Regions from separate parts of the Pseudomonas sp. E45-MNA-CIBAN-0222 genome, predicted to be linked through region 1. Evidence: predicted binding sites of a transcription regulator. Region 1 holds the regulator's gene; the other holds the start of a gene.
The links. Region 1 encodes FliA, which starts transcription of late flagellar genes. Its sites were predicted from a motif close to CTAAAGTTTNNNNNNNNNNNGCCGNTAA; they were not measured.
Positions count from the first base shown of each region.

Region 2: the regulator FliA is predicted to act here: its motif matches at 2,049-2,076, upstream of AAEZ08_RS10910 (methyl-accepting chemotaxis protein).

Region 1 covers NZ_JBEOPU010000010.1:70,727-85,751, reverse strand. Annotated here, with positions in the region: gene flhB (flagellar biosynthesis protein FlhB) at 1-967, shown strand, start outside; gene sodC (superoxide dismutase family protein) at 1,016-1,537, opposite strand; gene flhA (flagellar biosynthesis protein FlhA) at 1,761-3,881, shown strand; gene flhF (flagellar biosynthesis GTPase FlhF) at 3,898-5,187, shown strand; gene fleN (flagellar synthesis regulator FleN) at 5,279-6,106, shown strand; gene fliA (RNA polymerase sigma factor FliA) at 6,124-6,849, shown strand; gene AAEZ08_RS15800 (chemotaxis response regulator CheY) at 6,923-7,297, shown strand; gene AAEZ08_RS15795 (protein phosphatase CheZ) at 7,321-8,115, shown strand; gene AAEZ08_RS15790 (chemotaxis protein CheA) at 8,127-10,313, shown strand; gene AAEZ08_RS15785 (protein-glutamate methylesterase/protein-glutamine glutaminase) at 10,367-11,485, shown strand; gene AAEZ08_RS15780 (flagellar motor protein) at 11,485-12,225, shown strand; gene motD (flagellar motor protein MotD) at 12,230-13,069, shown strand; gene AAEZ08_RS15770 (ParA family protein) at 13,157-13,945, shown strand; gene AAEZ08_RS15765 (CheW domain-containing protein) at 14,034-14,834, shown strand; gene AAEZ08_RS15760 (chemotaxis protein CheW) at 14,917-15,025, shown strand, end outside.
Region 2 covers NZ_JBEOPU010000006.1:109,454-113,776, reverse strand. Annotated here, with positions in the region: gene AAEZ08_RS10915 (Mpo1 family 2-hydroxy fatty acid dioxygenase) at 1-271, opposite strand, end outside; gene AAEZ08_RS10910 (methyl-accepting chemotaxis protein) at 373-1,809, opposite strand; gene AAEZ08_RS10905 (3-hydroxyacyl-CoA dehydrogenase) at 2,112-3,635, opposite strand; gene AAEZ08_RS10900 (PaaI family thioesterase) at 3,755-4,198, shown strand; gene AAEZ08_RS10895 (hypothetical protein) at 4,202-4,323, shown strand, end outside.

The DNA.
Region 1 (15,025 bases):
CCTGATGGCAATGATGCAAGGGACCTTCGAGCTGAGTCGAGAAACCCTGCTCGATGAAGGGTCGATGGTGCGCTTGCTCATGAGCAATGGCCTGATGGCCTTGGAGGCAATTATGCCGCTGCTCATTGCACTGCTGATCGCCTCGATCGTAGGTCCTGTTTCGTTGGGTGGTTGGCTGTTCTCGGGCAAAGCCATGGCGCCGAAACTCAGCCGAATGAACCCGGCGGCCGGACTCAAGCGCATGTTCTCCACTAAAGCTCTGGTCGAACTGCTTAAAGCGCTGGGCAAATTTCTGGTAGTGCTCAGTGTTGCGCTACTGGTGCTATCGGCTTACCAGGACGATCTGCTGTCGATTGCCAAGCAGCCACTGGATTTGGCCATCATGCACAGCGCCGAAATCGTCGGCTGGTGTGCCTTGTGGATGGCGTGCGGGCTGATCCTGATCGCTGCGGTGGATGTGCCTTTCCAGCTCTGGGATAACAAGCAGAAGCTGATGATGACCAAGCAGGAGGTCAGGGACGAATACAAGGACTCCGAAGGCAAGCCGGAGGTCAAATCGCGCATTCGCCAGCTGCAGCGCGATGCTGCGCAGCGGCGCATGATGCAGGCGGTACCGGAGGCGGATGTGGTTATCACCAACCCCACCCACTTTGCTGTCGCGCTCAAGTACGACGCTGCCAAGGGCGGTGCGCCGATGCTGGTCGCCAAGGGCGGTGACTTCGTAGCGCTGAAGATTCGCGAGATCGCACAAGAGCACAAGGTAACGGTATTGGAATCACCTGCATTGGCGCGGTCAGTGTACTACTCGACCGAAATCGATCAGGAGATCCCCGCAGGTTTGTACCTGGCGGTTGCGCAGGTGCTGGCTTACGTCTATCAGCTGCGCCAGTACCGCGGCGGCAAGGGAAGAAGGCCTGACCCGTTGACCAATCTGCCTATCCCGCCGGATTTGCGCAGGGACGAGTAGGTTGGGTACGAGGCGGTCTCACGCTCGCCGCCTCGCATCCCGATGCTGTTACTTGATGACGCCGCAGGCTACGCGCGCACCGCCGCCACCCAGAGGCTGCGGATGATCCGAATGATTGTCGCCGCCCTGGTGAACCATCAGCGCCTGGCCTTTGATGTCGCCGAGGCTCTTCAGGCGCGGCGCCAGCACTGGCTGGCTGGCTTTACCTTCGCTGTCCACGTATAGCGCGGGCAGGTCGCCTAGGTGGCCGTCGCCCCAGGGTTCGCCGTGTTTACCGGTATTTTTCGGGTCCCAGTGGCCGCCTGCTGCGCCTGCAGCGGTCGCTTTACCGTCCACATCTGCTGGTTCGCAGCTGCCCTTGGCATGAATGTGGAATCCGTGAATGCCTGGCTGCAAACCGGTCAGCTCAGGGCGGAATACCAGCCCGTACTCGTTGCTTTCGATCTTCACACTGCCTACCGAATCGCCGATGCCCTGAGCGGTAACGGTGTTTACTTCGACGCTCAAGGTTTCAGCCTGGGCGGCGAGGGCGGTGCAGCCTGCAAGCGCGGCGATGATCCACTGTTTCATCTGAAAGCTCCTTTCGCACAAACGACAGCGGAGTGCTGCCGTTAGCACTTGTGACTGTCCGTATTCGGCTGCGTTCGCTGGTTGGCCTTGCTGCAACGTGGCAAGGCGGTGGTAACCGGGCCGACCGGAACTGGCACAGATAAAAAGTTGGACCCCTTCTTGCTATACCTCGGTCAGGGCGCATTTCGCGTCAAGAATTCGTTCTGTAAATCCCGGGGTCTATGTGGATCGCACGCAACTCATCAATATTCGCAATGGCCTGACGGGCGCAGGGCGCGGCAACCTGGGTGTGCCGGTGCTGTTGCTCGTGATGATGGGCATGATGATGCTGTCGGTGCCGCCGTTCCTTCTGGATCTGCTGTTCACCTTCAACATTGCGCTGTCGATCGTCGTGCTGTTGGTCAGTGTCTACGCGCTGCGGCCATTGGATTTCGCGGTTTTCCCGACGATCCTGCTCGTTGCAACCCTTATGCGCCTGGCGCTGAACGTGGCCTCGACGAGGGTCGTGTTGATCAATGGCCATGAAGGCGGCTCTGCTGCAGGTCATGTGATCGAGGCGTTCGGTAATGTCGTAATCGGCGGCAACTATGTTGTCGGTATCGTCGTCTTCGCGATTTTGATGATCATCAACTTCGTCGTGGTGACCAAGGGCGCGGGGCGTATCTCGGAAGTCAGCGCACGTTTCACCCTGGACGCGATGCCCGGCAAGCAGATGGCAATCGATGCCGACCTCAACGCCGGCCTGATCGACCAGTCCGAAGCCAAGCTGCGGCGCGTAGAAGTCGCCTCCGAGGCAGACTTCTACGGCTCGATGGATGGTGCGAGCAAGTTCGTTCGCGGTGACGCCATTGCCGGCTTGCTGATCCTTTTCATCAACCTCATCGGTGGCGTCGGCATCGGCATGGCGCAACACGGCATGAGCTTCAGTGAAGCCGGTCAGGTGTATGCCCTGCTGACCATTGGTGACGGCCTCGTCGCGCAAATCCCATCGCTGCTGCTTTCGACCGCTGCAGCGATCATGGTGACTCGTGTAACCAGCTCCGAGGATATGGGACAGCAGGTCAACCGGCAGATGTTCGCATCACCCAAGGCGTTGGCCGTAGCGGCTGGCATCATGATCGCCATGGGCCTTGTACCCGGCATGCCGCATACGTCCTTCCTTGGCCTTGGCGCTGTAGCCGCTGCAGGCGCTTACTGGATCTGGCATCGGCAGAAGCAGGTCGTGAAGAAGGCCGAGCAGGAAGTGCAGAAGCAACAGGAACTGCTTCCTGCGCAGCGGGCAGCGGAAACCAAGGAGTTGGGTTGGGACGATGTGACGCCCGTCGACATGGTGGGGCTTGAAGTCGGCTATCGCCTGATTCCGCTGGTGGATCGTAACCAGGGCGGTCAACTGCTGGCCCGAATCAAGGGTGTACGCAAGAAGCTGTCCCAGGACCTGGGTTTTCTCATGCCTTCGGTACACATTCGCGACAATCTCGATCTGCTGCCCAACGCCTATCGATTGACGCTGATGGGAGTGAGCCTGGCCGAGGCTGAGGTCTACCCGGATCGCGAGTTGGCGATCAATCCGGGTCAGGTATTCGGACCCCTCAACGGCATCGCCGCCAGGGATCCGGCGTTTGGCCTGGAAGCTGTCTGGATCGAGGCAAGCCAGCGCGATCAGGCGCAGTCGCTCGGTTACACGGTGGTGGACGCCAGTACGGTAGTCGCCACCCACCTCAATCAGGTCCTGCACAAGCATGCCCACGAGTTGCTTGGGCATGAGGAGGTGCAGCAACTGCTGCAGTTGCTGGCCAAGAGCTCGCCCAAGCTGGCCGAGGAGCTGGTGCCGGGTATGGTCTCGCTGTCGACGCTGCTCAAGGTGCTTCAGGCGTTGCTGCAGGAGCAGGTGCCCGTACGGGACATCCGTACCATCGCCGAGGCTATCGCGAATGCGGCCGCCAAGAGTCAAGATCCCGCCGCAATGGTCGCAGCCGTGCGCGTCGCGCTGTCCCGCGCAATCGTGCAGAACGTTGTGGGACTAGAGCCGGAGCTGCCTGTGATCACGCTCGAACCTCGGCTGGAACAGATCTTGCTCAATAGCTTGCAGAAGGCCGGACAGGGCTCCGAAGACGGAATCTTGCTGGAGCCAGGAATGGCCGAAAAGTTGCAAAGGTCTTTGGTAGATGCAGCACAGCGTCAAGAAATGCTCGGCAAACCGGCGGTACTGCTGGTAGCCGGCCCGGTTCGGGCGATGCTGTCGAGATTCGCGCGGCTGGCGGTGCCGAACATTCATGTTCTGGCCTACCAGGAAATACCGGACAACAAGCAAGTCACCATCGTCTCGACGGTGGGTCAGAATTAACCGAGGGTAGAAGGCCATGCAGGTCAAACGTTTCTTCGCTGCCGATATGCGCATCGCCATGAAAATGGTGCGTGACGAGCTGGGCGCCGATGCCGTGATCATCGGCAATCGCCGGGTGGCCGGTGGCGTCGAGCTGACCGCAGTGCTCGACTACCCGATGCAGTCCGCTCCTGCAGCGACCAAGCCCAATCCGGCGCTGGAAGCCGAGTTGCGCAAAACGCAGGCGCGCCTTGCCAGCGCCCATGCCGATCTGAGCTCGGCGCCTCGCGCGAACATGCAGGATCGTCAACTGGTTGACGAGAAGCCGGCTGCGGCGGCAATCAAGCCGCAAGCCCAGCCTGTCGCTGCGGCCGCTACTGCAGACGCTCGCGCAATCGAAGCGATGCAGTCCGAGTTGCACGGCCTGCGCGAGCTGATCGAAGTGCAGCTCGGTTCGATTGCCTGGGGGCAGGAGCAGAGCCGCCGTCCGCAGCAGGCCAGCCTTTGGCGCCGTCTGCAGCGCATGGGGCTGCCCGCCGAACTGTCGCGTAGCCTTTTGGAGAAGGTCGCAGGCATCAGCGAGCCCCGCCAGGCTTGGCGTATGGTCCTGGCGCACCTGGCGCAGGCGATCAAGGTCACGAAGAACGAGCCGCTGGAAGAGGGCGGTGTGATTGCGCTGGTTGGCCCGGCAGGCGTTGGCAAGACCACGACCCTGGCCAAGCTCGCTGCGCGCTATGTGTTGAAATATGGTGCGCAGAACATCGCACTGGTAAGCATGGACAATTATCGGATCGGCGCGCAGGAGCAGCTCAAGACCCTCGGACGCATCCTTGATGTGCCCGTACTGCAGATCGATCCGAGCCAGTCGCTGGTCAAGACACTGGCGCCCTTGGCACGCAAGCGCGTGATCCTCATCGATACAGCCGGTCTTCCGGCTAGCGATCCAACCCTGCGCATGCAGCTCGATGCACTGTCCGACCGCGGCGTGAAATCGAAAAACTATCTAGTGCTGGCCGCAACCAGCCAGAGCCAGGTATTGAAGGCGGCGTGGCACAACTATCGTCGCTGCGGCCTGGCTGGCTGTATCCTGACCAAACTGGACGAGGCAGGCAGCCTCGGCGATGTGCTTGGGCTCACCATCAGCCAGCATTTGCCGATAGCCTACCTCGCGGATGGACCTCGGATCCCGGACGATCTGCACCTGCCGCGCAGTCATCAATTGGTAAGTCGCGCCGTGAGTTTGCAATCCGGCGAGGAACCGAGCGAGGAAACCATGGCCGATATGTTCGCCGGGTTGTACAACGGTCCGTCACGGCGGGCCGGATGATGATGCGACAGCGGTTCCTGAATGAATCAGATGCGCGCCATGCGGGCGCATCGCCGGCCGTATGGCCCCAGCAAGATATAGGCGTGTGAACATGGGTATGCATCCCGTACAGGTGATTGCGGTGACCGGCGGCAAAGGTGGCGTCGGCAAGACCAACGTGTCGGTCAATCTGTCACTGGCGCTGGCCGAACTCGGTCGGCGTGTGGTGTTGCTTGACGCTGACTTGGGGTTGGCCAACGTTGACGTGCTGCTCGGTCTTACCACCAAGCGCACCCTTGCCGATGTGATTGCCGGTGAGTGCGATCTGCGCGACGTGCTGATCCAGGGGCCCGGTGGCATCCGTGTCGTGCCGGCTGCTTCCGGCACGCAGAGCATGGTGCAGCTGTCGTCGCTGCAGCACGCCGGCCTGATTCAGGCGTTCAGTGATCTCGGTGATGAACTCGACGTGCTGATCATCGATACCGCGGCAGGCATCGGCGATTCGGTCGTCAGCTTCGTACGCGCGGCGCAGGAGGTGTTGCTGGTCGTTACCGATGAGCCCACTTCCATCACTGACGCCTATGCTCTTATCAAGCTGCTGAACCGCGACTACGGCATCAGCCGTTTCCGCGTGCTGGCCAACATGGCACACGCGCCGCAGGAGGGCCGCAACCTGTTTGCCAAACTGACTAAGGTTACCGAGCGGTTTCTCGATGTGGCGCTGCAGTATGTGGGTGCAGTGCCGTACGACGAGGCCGTGCGCAAGGCAGTACAGAAGCAGCGGGCTGTTTATGAGGCTTACCCACGTTCGAAATGTGCGCTGGCCTTCAAGGCCATCGCCCAGAAGGTCGACACCTGGCCGCTGCCGGCGACGCCGCGTGGCCACCTCGAATTCTTCGTAGAGCGTCTCATCACGCCCGCTTCACAGAGCCACGAATGACAGGTGCCGGAACCGCTATGTATTACAGCAAGGCTCAGGCAAAGGATGCTCAGTACCGCCTAATTGACCAGTACGCCCCATTGGTCAAGCGAATCGCCTACCACTTGCTGGCGCGTCTGCCTGCCAGTGTGCAGGTGGATGATCTCATTCAGGCTGGAATGATCGGACTGCTGGAGGCAGCTAAGAAATACGACGCCGGCAAGGGTGCCAGTTTCGAAACTTACGCCGGAATCCGCATTCGCGGCACCATGCTGGACGAAGTGCGAAAGGGGGATTGGGCACCACGCTCGGTGCACCGCAATTCGCGCATGGTCAGCGAAGCAATTCGGGCCATCGAGGCGAAAACTGGGCGTGACGCTAAAGATCACGAAGTTGCGGCCGAACTTAAGCTAAGCCTTGACGAGTATTACGGCATTCTCGGGGACACGTTGGGCAGTCGCCTGTTCAGCTTTGACGATCTGCTGCAGGAGGGCGAGCACGGCGAGTTTGAGGACGACGCTGCCAGCACCCATCCGGAGCCCTTTCGTGATCTTGAGGATGAACGCTTTCAGCAGGCGTTGGCCGATGCCATTGCCAACCTGCCCGAGCGCGAAAAGTTGGTGTTGTCGCTGTACTACGACGAAGAATTGAACTTGAAGGAAATTGGCCAGGTGCTGGGAGTCAGCGAGTCGCGTGTGAGCCAGTTGCATAGCCAATGTGCTGCGCGCTTGCGTGCACGTCTCGGCGAATGGCGCGCCCATTGACGATTGTTTGCGGTATGACGTGCTCGGTTGCTGAGGCATTTTGGGACTTACGGAGGTCGACTTGGACAAGAACATGAAAATCCTCATCGTCGATGACTTCTCGACGATGAGACGAATCATCAAGAACCTCCTGCGTGACTTGGGGTTCACCAATACCGCCGAGGCGGATGACGGTACCACTGCGCTGCCAATGCTCAAGAGCGGCAGCTTCGACTTCCTCGTTACCGACTGGAACATGCCGGGTATGAGCGGTATCGATCTGCTGCGCACCGTGCGTGCGGATGAGCGCCTCAAGCACCTGCCGGTGCTGATGGTGACTGCCGAAGCGAAGCGTGACCAGATCATCGAAGCGGCACAGGCCGGGGTTAATGGCTATGTGGTCAAGCCTTTCACTGCCCAGGTGCTCAAGGAGAAGATCGAAAAGATCTTCGAGCGCGTCAACGGCTGAAGTAGCAACGCCGCGAGGGCACTATGACGCAAGCAGACCAAACCCTGGCAGAGTTCGAAGCGACTCTGAAGGCTCATGCACCCAAACTGATTGAAAGCCTGCAGCAAGGTCGCTTCGATGAAGCGACGCAGATGTTCAATGAGCTGAATCAGGCGCGCAATCACGGCCTCTACCTGGAAGTTGGCAAACTCACCCGTGAGTTGCACAACGCCATCGTCAAGCTCGAGATGGACACCTGCGCCACCGGCGGCGATCCGTCACCCATTACCGACGCGACCGATCGCCTGTCCTATGTGGTGGAGATGACCGAGAAAGCGGCCAACCGCACCATGGATCTGGTGGAAGAGTCTGCGCCGCTGGTGAATTACGTGAGCTATGAAGCGCAGAGCCTGACGGCCGACTGGCAGCGTTTCATGCGTCGCGAAATGAGCGCTGAGCAGTTTCGAGATCTGGTCAAACGTATCGATCTGTATCTCCAGCGCAGCATGAACGATGGCAGTCAGCTGTCGCAGAACCTCAGTGAAATCATGCTGGCTCAGGACTTTCAGGACCTGACCGGGCAGGTGATCAAGCGCGTGACTCGGCTTATCACCGAACTTGAAAGCAACCTGCTCAATCTCGTGTTGATGGCGGGTCAGGTAGATCGCGTGGCCGGCATCCAGCATGACCGCGAAGCGATGCGCGCCGAGCAAGAAAAGAAAAAACAAGAAAAAGAACCTTCCAAAGGTGAAGGTCCGCAGATGCATGCCGATATACGTGAGGATGTCGTATCCGGGCAGGACGATGTCGACGATCTGCTTTCGAGCCTGGGCTTTTAGGGGATGTGAATATGAGCTTCGACGCCGATGAAGAAATCCTCCAGGACTTCCTGGTAGAGGCCGGCGAGATTCTCGAACTATTGTCCGAGCAACTCGTGGAGCTGGAGAGCAGCCCCGATGACACAGCGTTGCTCAATGCGATTTTTCGCGGGTTCCATACGGTCAAGGGCGGCGCAGGATTCCTTCAGCTCCATGAGCTGGTTGAGTGCTGCCATATCGCCGAAAACGTCTTCGACATTCTTCGCAAGGGTGAGCGTCGCGTCGACTCCGAGTTGATGGACGTCGTGCTCCAGGCGCTCGATGCAGTGAACGAGATGTTCAGCCAGGTTCGCGAGCGAACTACGGTGACCCCGGCCACCCCAGAGCTGCTGGCAGCGCTGGCGCGACTGGCGGAGCCAGCTTCGGCCGACGAAGCCGCTGCTCCTGCTGAGCCGCAGCCCGCCGAAGCCGAGGCCGAAGCAGATTCCGCCGAAGCCGATTTTGAACAGTTCCTCGAAGCCATCGATTCGCCCGCAGACAAGGCTGAGGCGAGTGCCGGATCCGATGAGATTACTGACGACGAATTCGAATCGCTGCTTGACCAGTTGCATGGCAAGGGTCAGTTCGCTATCGCTGCAGGCGCGGCGCCGGCTCCTGAGCCGGAAGTTGCCGTAGCGCCGGTTGGTGACGAAATTACTGACGACGAGTTCGAAGCGCTGCTTGACCAGTTGCATGGCAAAGGCAAGTTCGAACCGGCCTCCACAGAAGCCTCCGAGGCCGCAGCCGAGGTGGTCCCGCAGCCGGCTGCGGCAAATGCAGGCGGCAGCGATGAAATTACCGACGACGAGTTCGAAGCGCTGCTTGACCAGCTACACGGCAAGGGCAAGTTCGAGGCTGCTAGTGCCGTCTCCGACACGCCAGCTACCGTCGAGCCCGTCAAGGCGGCACCGGTCAAAGCGGCACCAGCCAAGCCGGTAGTTCCAGCCAAACCAGCTGCAGCGGCGGTGAGCAAGCCAGCCGCGCCAGCGCCGGCCGAAAAGCCGCCGGCAGAGGCTGAGACGACGGTACGTGTGGATACTGCGCGCCTCGACGAAATCATGAACATGGTTGGCGAGCTGGTGCTGGTGCGAAATCGCCTGGTGCGCTTGGGCTCCAACAGTGGCGACGAGGCAATGGCCAAGGCCGTTTCCAACCTCGACGTGGTGACCGCCGATCTGCAGAGCGCGGTGATGAAAACCCGCATGCAGCCGATCAAGAAAGTCTTCGGCCGCTTCCCACGGTTGGTGCGCGATCTGGCACGCAGCCTGAAGAAAGAGATCAATCTCGAACTGGTCGGTGAAGAAACCGATCTGGACAAGAACCTCGTCGAGGCTCTGGCCGACCCGCTGGTGCACTTGGTTCGCAACGCGGTTGACCACGGAATCGAGATGCCGGAAGAGCGCGAGGCGGCTGGCAAGCCACGCACTGGTCGGGTAGTCCTGTCCGCCGAGCAGGAAGGCGACCATATCCTATTGATCATCAGCGATGACGGCAAAGGTATGGATGCTAATGTCCTGCGTGCCAAGGCGGTCGAAAAGGGCATGCTGGAGAAGGATGCTGCAGACCGGCTGAGTGATCTGGAATGCTACAACCTGATCTTCGCGCCGGGCTTCTCCACCAAGACCGAGATTTCCGACGTGTCCGGCCGTGGTGTCGGCATGGACGTGGTCAAGACCAAGATTTCCCAGCTCAACGGTACGGTCAACGTGTTCTCGACCAAGGGCCAGGGCTCGAAGGTTGTGATCAAGGTTCCGCTGACGCTGGCGATCATGCCGACCCTGATGGTCATGCTCGGCAACCAGGCGTTCGCGTTTCCGCTGGTTAACGTCAACGAAATCTTCCATCTCGATCTTTCGCGTACCAACGTCGTTGATGGGCAGGAAGTGGTGATCGTCCGCGACAAGGCGCTGCCACTGTTCTATCTCAAGCGATGGCTGATTCAGGATGCGGCTCAAGATGAGCAGCGAGAGGGGCACGTGGTGATCCTCAGTGTCGGCAACCAGAGCATCGGTTTTGTCGTCGACCAGCTGGTTGGGCAGGAGGAGGTGGTTATCAAGCCGCTAGGCAAGATGCTGCAAGGCACGCCTGGAATGTCCGGCGCGACCATCACCGGTGATGGCCGTATCGCTCTGATTCTCGATGTCCCCAGCATGCTCAAGCGGTACGCACGCAGGATTTGATTCAGTCAGGTAGCGCAGCCCATAGATGGGCGCGCTGCCGCTAGGAGTGATGTATGGCAGTCAAGGTCCTGGTCGTCGACGATTCCGGTTTCTTTCGCCGACGCGTTTCGGAAATTCTTTCCTCTGATTCCAATATCCAGGTCGTCGGTACCGCTACTAATGGGCGCGAGGCCATTGATCAGGTGTTGGCGCTGAAACCTGACGTCATCACCATGGACTACGAGATGCCAATGATGGATGGCATCACCGCGGTGCGGCAGATCATGCAGCGCTGTCCCACGCCGGTATTGATGTTCTCCTCGCTGACTCACGAGGGGGCTCGTGTGACCCTCGATGCGTTGGATGCCGGTGCGGTGGACTATCTACCGAAAAACTTCGAAGACATCTCGCGCAATCCGGATAAGGTCAAGCAGCTACTGTGCGAAAAGGTGCATACCGTATCGCGCAGTAACCGCCGGTACAGCACCTTCTGCACCTCTGCAGCCAGCGCTGCGCCCGTCTCGCCGCGTGGCACCACCTCCACGCTGTCTACGACTGCATCTCGGACCAGCAGTGCGCCATCGGCAGCCCCGGCTGCGCCTGCGGCACGTTCGCCTGCTCCCAAGCGTAAGGCCTACAAATTGGTAGCCATAGGTACGTCCACGGGTGGCCCTGTGGCGTTGCAGCGCGTGCTTACCCAGCTGCCGGCAAATTTCCCGGCGCCAATCGTACTCATCCAGCATATGCCGGCGGCATTCACCAAAGCCTTCGCTGATCGTCTCGACAAGCTCTGTCGCATTCGCGTCAAGGAGGCCGAGGATGGCGACGTTTTGCGCCCCGGGCTCGCGCTGCTGGCCCCAGGTGGCAAGCAGATGATGATCGATGGTCGCGGCGCAGTGCGCATTCTCCCGGGCGATGATCGCCTCAACTACAAGCCTTGCGTCGACGTCACGTTCGGCTCTGCGGCCAAGTCCTTCCATGACAAGGTGCTTGCGGTCGTGCTTACCGGCATGGGCGCCGATGGCCGCGAAGGCGCGCGCTTGCTCAAGCAGAGCGGTAGTCAGGTGTGGGCGCAAGATGAAGCAAGCTGCGTGATCTATGGAATGCCGATGGCGATAGTCAAGGCCAACCTCAGCGACGCGGTTTACGGCCTTGATGACATCGGTCGGCACATTGCCGAGGCGTGTATCTGATGGATGTGCTCAGCCTTATCGGGCTGTTGCTGGCGTTCGTTGCCATCGTTGGGGGTAACTTTCTCGAGGGTGGCCATATCTCGGCGTTGCTCAACGGGCCAGCCGCACTCATCGTGCTGGGCGGTACCTTGGGCGCCGTGCTGCTGCAGACTCCCATTGCCGTGTTCATGCGAGCCATGAGCATCGGCCGCTGGATTTTCTTCCCGCCGCGCATCGACCTTGGTCGTGGCATCCTCTTGGTCACCGCCTGGAGCAACACCGCCCGTAAAGAAGGGTTGCTCGGCCTCGAGCCGGTCGCCGAGACGGAGCCTGATCCTTACGCACGCAAAGGCTTGCAACTGCTGGTAGATGGTGCCGAGCCTGAGGTCATCCGCAGCATTCTGGAAGTCGATCTCTATACCCAGGAAAGTCGTGACCTGCGTGCCGCCAAGGTGTACGACGCCATGGGTGGCTATTCGCCGACCATCGGCATCATTGGCGCGGTCATGGGGTTGATCCATGTGATGGGCAATTTGGCCGACCCGAGTCAGCTCGGCAGCGGCATTGCCGTTGCATTCGTCGCCACGATCTATGGTGTTGCCCTGGCCAACCTGCTGGTGCTGCCGGTAGGCAACAAGCTGAAAAGCGTCGTGCAGCGCCAAACGGCGTACCGGGAAATGTTGCTCGAGGGCGTGCTGTCGATCGCCGAAGGTGAGAATCCGCGCTCCATCGAGATGAAGCTGCAAGGCTTCATGGATTGACCCCATGGCCAGACGCAGACCGCCCGAAGAGCACGAGAATCACGAGCGTTGGCTGGTGTCGTACGCCGACTTCATTACGCTGCTATTCGCGTTCTTCGTGGTGATGTACTCGATATCCTCGGTCAACGAAGGCAAGTACAAGATTCTGTCCGACTCGCTGGTCGGTGTATTCAGCCAAGCTGATCGTTCCGTCAAGCCCATTCCTATTGGAGAGGAGCGGCCACGGACTACAGAGCCTGACATTTCCCAGGTCGATGATCCGTCTGGCGAATCATCGGCGGGAAATCCGACCCTGGACCCACTTGAGCTCATCGCTCAGGGCATGCGCGAAGCCTTCGGCGAGCTTATCGCTAACGAACAGCTGACGGTTCGCGGAAATGAGTTATGGATTGAGATTGAACTCAACTCCAGCCTGCTTTTCCCCAGCGGTGATGCGCTGCCCAATGATCAGGCGTTCCAGTTGATAGACAAAGTCGCCGGAATTCTGGCTCCTTTCGACAACCCTATCCACGTCGAAGGCTTTACCGACAATTTGCCAATCAGTACGGATAAGTTTCCGACCAACTGGGAGCTTTCGGCGGCCCGCGCTGGCAGTGTCGTGCGTATGCTGGCGGCACAAGGCGTGAATCCTTCCAGGCTGGCAGCGGTGGGCTATGGCGAGTTTCAACCAGTGGCCGATAACGCGACTGCCGAGGGCCGCTCGCGCAATCGCCGAGTAATTCTGGTGGTGTCGCGCAATCTCGATGTGCGCCGCAGTGTCACTGGTATGGGCAGCAGTAACGCCCGCCCTGACGATGCGCTGCGCCGGGCTGGCACACAATCTGCACCACCCAGAGCTATGTAGCGTCCTAGGGCGCAATCGTCAAAACACCGTCGCGTTACCTATTGTGGGTGATGCAGTGCCGGTCAGCATCGAGCCGGGTGGAAGAGCATGAGAGTCTGGGCTGTAGCCAATCAAAAGGGTGGGGTAGGCAAGACCACTACGTCGATCGCGCTAGCGGGCTTGCTGGCCGATGCCGGCAAGCGCGTCGTGGTGCTGGATCTCGATCCGCATGGCTCGATGACCAGCTATTTCGGTCACGACCCGGACAACCTCGACCATAGCGTCTTCGACCTGTTTCAGCATCAAGGCACCGTGCCTGACGGCCTGCCTTGGCAGCTATTGCTCGCGACCAGCCATGAGCGCATTTCGCTGATGCCATCGAGCACTGTGTTGGCTACCCTGGAGCGTCAGTCTCCTGGGCAGAGCGGCCTGGGTTTGGTCATCGCCAAGAGCTTGTCCCAGCTATGGCAGGATTTCGACTACGCAATCATTGATAGCCCGCCGTTGCTTGGCGTGCTTATGGTCAATGCACTGGCTGCCAGCCAGCAGCTGGTCATTCCAGTGCAAACCGAATTCCTGGCGATGAAAGGCCTTGAGCGGATGGTCAGCACATTGTCGATGATCAATCGGTCACGCAAACAAGCGCTCCCGTACACCATCGTTCCCACTATGTTCGACCGTCGGACTCAGGCCTCGATGAATACGCTGAAGGTGTTGCGTGCTGGCTATGCGGAAAATCTCTGGCCAGCGTTCATACCGGTTGATACTCGTCTGCGTGATGCCAGTCGCGCTGGGCTGACCCCCTCTCAGTTCGATCCGACAAGCCGTGCGGTGCTTGCTTATCGGGCCTTGCTCAAACACCTGTTGGCCTCGCAAGTGTCACCGCAGGTCGCGTGAAATCACCGTACCGCTCGGCGTGTGGCGACTCAAGTTTGTCGTACACACTGCCGATAGCCTGTTCAGATTCTCTTCACGAGTTCGTTCCATGAGCCGTATCGTCCTAACAGAAACTCGTTCCCAGCTGGCACTGCAGTCCTACCTCGATGGGCTGTTGCAGGACGCCGCCATCGAGCTGGCAGACTCGGTCAGTCAGGATGAGTTTCAGGCTGCCGTGCTCGAGGAGCAGCTGCGCGATACGCGAAATAACCAGCCGCCGCGGCTGGAGATCGTGCCGTCCGCGCCTGCGCCTGTGGTGGATGCACCTGCACCGCCGCCGCCGGTCCTGACCCTTGAGCCGGTCGTGGAGCTTGAGGTTGCGCCGCAACTGTCGAGCGAACCCGTCGAAGCAGCGCCTGAGGCCCATCCTGGCTGGGGAGAGGAGCCGTTCGAATGCTTGTTGTTCGATGTGGCCGGATTGACCCTGGCTGTGCCGCTGGTGTGCCTGGGCTCCATCTATCCGCTGGCCGATCAGGAGCTGACGCCGCTGTTCGGTCAGCCAGATTGGTTTCTTGGAATACTGCCAAGCCAGGCTGGCAATCTGAAGGTGCTGGACACGGCGCGCTGGGTGATGCCTGATCGTTACCGTGACGACTTCCGCGAGGGCCTGCAGTATGTGATATCGGTTCAAGGCTACGAGTGGGGGCTGGCAGTACATCAGGTCAGCCGCTCGATTCGCCTCGACCCGAGTGAGGTCAAATGGCGGACGCAGCGTAGCCAACGTCCGTGGCTGGCCGGTACGGTAATTGAACATATGTGCGCGCTGGTCGACGTGACCGCGCTGGCCGAGCTGATTGCCAGTGGTGCAGTCAAACAAATGCAGGGCGCTGCCAAGCCTCGGGCGCACTGACGCAATCAAATGACTGTCGCGCCTATTGCGCGACCCAGCGATAGAATCGACCGCCATTGCGGTAACTGAAGAAGGTGGGACTATGAAGATGACGTCTGCGCAGGGTTCCGAAGATCCTGTACTGCAATGGGTGACTTTCCGTCTGGACAACGAGACGTACGGCATCAACGTGATGCAGGTTCAGGAGGTGT
Region 2 (4,323 bases), on a different contig from region 1:
CAAGCCCTGCGCCCAACCACACGCAGAGCAGCAATACGGCGCTCATCAGCAGGCCATAGCGCAGATCCAGTCGCAGATAGAAAATCGCCGCCGCGAGCGACACCAACGCCGCAGGGCTGAGCCACAGGCCCGCCCACTCGACGCCTGGGCGCGACAGCAGCACGGCCACCGCCAGCACGATCAGCGGGATACCGACGAAATGGGTGAGCAGGTTGCGCGGATCGCGATGATAGGCCGCGTACTGAGCCAGGTGATCGGTAAGGGTTTTCATTGACGGCGCCTCGACAAGTACATCCTCCAAGCTTAGCCGCCGGGATGGTTGGCGCCGCCGCCAACGGCAGGGCAATCACGCCAACATTGATGAGTACCAGGCTATTGCTCGGGACGGTAGCCCAGGCGTAGCCCGCCCCAATGGCGACCACCTACCAGGATCGGTACGGAAAGATCGTGCATCAGCTCGCCAGTGTCACGGCTGTAGGTTTGCAGCAGCACACGGCGCTGGTGGCTGCCGCAGCGACCACCAGTGCGATCATTGAACAGGCGCTTGCTGCGACTCTTGACCCGATCTATTTCCGGGTTGCCCACTGGCGGCTGGCTGAACGCGCGGTTATGCGTCGGCACGTAGCCTTCGGGTGTGGTGGCGATGGCATACACCAGCGCCGAATGCTTCTGCAGCAACGGCTCCTGAATCGCCGGCAGCACCTCGTCGGCATAGCGGTCGAAGCGGGTCTGGTACTTCACCGGATCGGTGTTGGGTTGCGCCCGATAGTTACGGTCGAAGAGGTCGTCAAGACTGACCCGCCCAGCCTGGATATCCGCTTCGAACCGAGCGCCGATGGCCGCAGCCCCCTGACGGGCCAGATCGAATATTGACTGGTGATAATCGTCAAGCTGGACCTCGGCCAACTGCTCGCTCGCACTCTCGGCTTGCGCGACCAGCCGCTCGGCGGCCAGCTCGAGCTGGCGCGTTTGCTTCTCGCTATCCAAAGCATCTGCTCGCAGCTGATCGAGGGCGACGAACTGCGCAGTCAAGCGCTGATGGTTGTCGGCGGTGCCGGTGGTGATCTGCTCCACCTGACTTTCGACGCTGCCGGCCAGTTCGGCAATGCCGCTGAGCTGCTCACCGGTGGCGGCGATCTGCTCGGCAGCGGCGTCCAGCTCATTGCCCTGGCGCTGGATATAGCTAACTACCGCTTCGCTCTGCTGACGAATGTCGGCCACCATGCGCCCGACCTCCTCGGTGGCGCTGGACGTACGCGCCGCCAGGCTGCGCACTTCGTCGGCGACCACGGCAAAGCCGCGGCCGGCCTCACCGGCACGGGCGGCTTCGATGGCGGCGTTTAGGGCAAGCAGGTTGGTCTGGCTGGCAATGGACTGGATCACGTCGGTGATGCGGCGGATTTCTTCCGTCCGCGCCGAGAGCCCGTCGATCAGCTCGCGGCTGGCATGGGTTTGCTCACTGAGCTGCTGCATCCGCTCGATAGCTCGCTGCAGCTCGCTTTGTCCTGCATCGCTACGCTGGCGCACCGCCTGCGCCGCATCCAGCGTATGCCGGGCCCGATCGGCGCTGTCCTGCTCGGTGGCGGCGATGGCCTGAGCGCCGTTGGCAATCTCACTCACTGCCTGCAACTGCGATTTCAGGCGGCTGGCCAGCTGCTCGGCACTATAGGCGACCTGAGCAGCAGACAGGGCGTTATGGCAGGTATTGCGCGAGAGATTCTTGGTCAGTTCAGCGAAGGCCTGGGGTTCACTGTCAGTGACTGAAACGCCACGATCGGCGGCAAGCCAGGCGGTAAACCAGGGCCACATCGCGGCGACCATCAGCAGCGTGCCGGTCACAAGCAGCGGCGGGGTCAACCAGTGATGGACGAGCAACAAACCGATGATCAGCGCGGCCTGAAACACGACGACCTTGGGGTGGCGATTGGCGGGGCTCATGGACGGCCTCTTGTTCTTGTCGGATCGATCCGACGTTGTACGCATACCCTCCAATAAAGAACAGTAGTGCCTTAGTAGCAACGTGCCGTCATCGGAGGCTCACCCCTGATTTAACGGCCGCGCCCGCGCAAACTGAAGGCATCCAGGTATGCCTCCGGTCGCCCTCGGATGCTCTACCCAGCGAGCGGCCCATCCGGCGCGCTCAGAGGTAGCGAGAGCTGCACCCGCCGGCGCAACCATGGGCTCGGGCGATAGCGCGCTTCGCCGCCATAGCAACCCTGCATGGCCTGAAGAATGGCGAGAATTCGCCCCGCACCATAGTGCTCGGCGAAGCCCATTGGCCCTTTCGGGTAGCCCAGCGCCAGGGTGATCGCGCGGTCCAACGTCTGCGGATCGGCAATGCCCTTCTGCGCGATCTCGCAACCGAGATTGACGATGCTCGCCACCACCCGCTGACTGACGAAACCGGGCGAGTCGTTGATCACCTCCACCGGCACGCCATCGTGACTCAGCGCCTGTCGCGCCTGCGCTTCGAGAGCAGGGTCGAGCGCCGGTTGGCGCATCATCACCCGACGCCGATCGAAGTCGGCAAACAGGTCGAAGGCGATACTGCGGGTGGCGGGCAGATCAAGCCTGGCGATCATCGTGCTGGCATCCTCCCCCAGCGGGGTGATCAGGCAGATGGCGCGCTCCGACGGCACCTCGCCGGTTTCCAGCTGCGTACCGGCCTCGCGTAACAAGGCCGCCAGCCGGCCACGCAGTTCGGCATCCTGACTGTCCAGCCAAAACGGGCGCTCGACGACTACCGGCGACCATTGCGGCTCCGGCGTGCGGATCTGTTGGCCGTTCTCGTAGCGGTAGTAACCCTGCCCGGTCTTGCGTCCGAGCAACCCCGCTGCGACCCGCTGCGCCGCCTGGTAAGACGGTGTGTAGCGCGGGTCCTGATAGAACTGCTGGTACACCGACTCCATCACCGCATGGGAAATATCAAGCCCGGTGAGATCGAACAACTCGAACGGCCCCATGCGAAAGCCCGGTCCGTCGCGCAGAATGCGGTCGATCTGCTCGGCATTGGCGATACCCTCGGCAAGGATGCGCTGCGCCTCGGTGCTGTAGGCGCGACCGGCGTGATTGACCAGAAAGCCGGGGGTATCCGGCGTGATTGCCGGAAAGTGCCCAGCCTCTTCGGCCAACTTGACCAGCCGCTCGATGACCTGCGGATCGCTGCGCTCACCGCGCACCACTTCCACCAGCCTCATCAACGGTACCGGGTTGAAGAAGTGAAAACCGGCCACCCGCTCCGGGTGCTGGCAGGCCGCCGCGATGCGCGTGACCGAAAGCGACGAGGTGTTGGTCGCCAGCACCGCATCTTCGGCGAGCAGCGGCTCCAGCTCGATGAAGAGCGCCTGCTTGGCCTCGAGATTTTCGACGATCGCCTCGATCACCAGATCGCAGCCGGACAGATCGGCCAGCGCGGGCGCCGCCTGCATGCGGGCCAGCGTGGCGTCGAGCTCGGCGATGCTCAGCCGCCCCTTGGCCACGCCGCGTTCTAGCAGCTCACAGTTGAAGCGCAGCGCCTCGCTGATCGACTCGCTGCGTGCATCGTGCAACCAGACCTGCTTGCCGGCGCTAGCGAACAACTGTGCGATCCCGCGGCCCATGGCGCCTGCGCCGACAATGCCGATACGCTCAAACATGCAAACCTCCTCACGAGCAATGCGATATTTCGCAGTGCGGAACAAGATTCCATCGAATTGACCCTGAGCGTAAAGACTGCCAATCTCCAGCGCAAGTCAGCCGCCGAACCCGCACCTTCATGTCCGATCAACCCTATCCCGCCGCCACACTGCAACAGGTCGAACGCTCGTTGACCGGGTTCTTCCAGGACCTGGGCTGCCAGCTCAAGGAGTACGGCCGGGAGCGCGTGGTGGTCGAACTGCTGTTGTTGCCGCGTCACCTGAACAACGCCAGCAACCTGCACGGCGGCGTCACGGCGACGCTGCTGGACGTGGCGATGGGGCTCTGCGGAACCTGGGTCGAACAGCCGGAGCAGCGCCGCGTGGCGACCACGTTGTCGATGAACGTCAACTTCAGCTCCCCGGCACCAGTCGGCAGCCGCATCCGTGCGGTGGCCGTCTGCCGCTCCGCCGGGCACAAGGTGTTCATGGCCAGCTGCGATCTGCTGGACGAGGAGGACCAGTTGCTGGCCTTCGGCGAAGGCGTATACAAGCGCGGCAAACTGCGCAGCGAGCTGCCCTGAGCGATGCTTGCTCTGCTCCCGTTGGCGCTCGTCTGCGAGCTGTTCGCGCTGGTTACGCGCCTGCAGCTGCCGAGCGTGATCAGTGGTGCGCTATTGGTGCTGTTCTTCGTATGGCACTGGCGCTC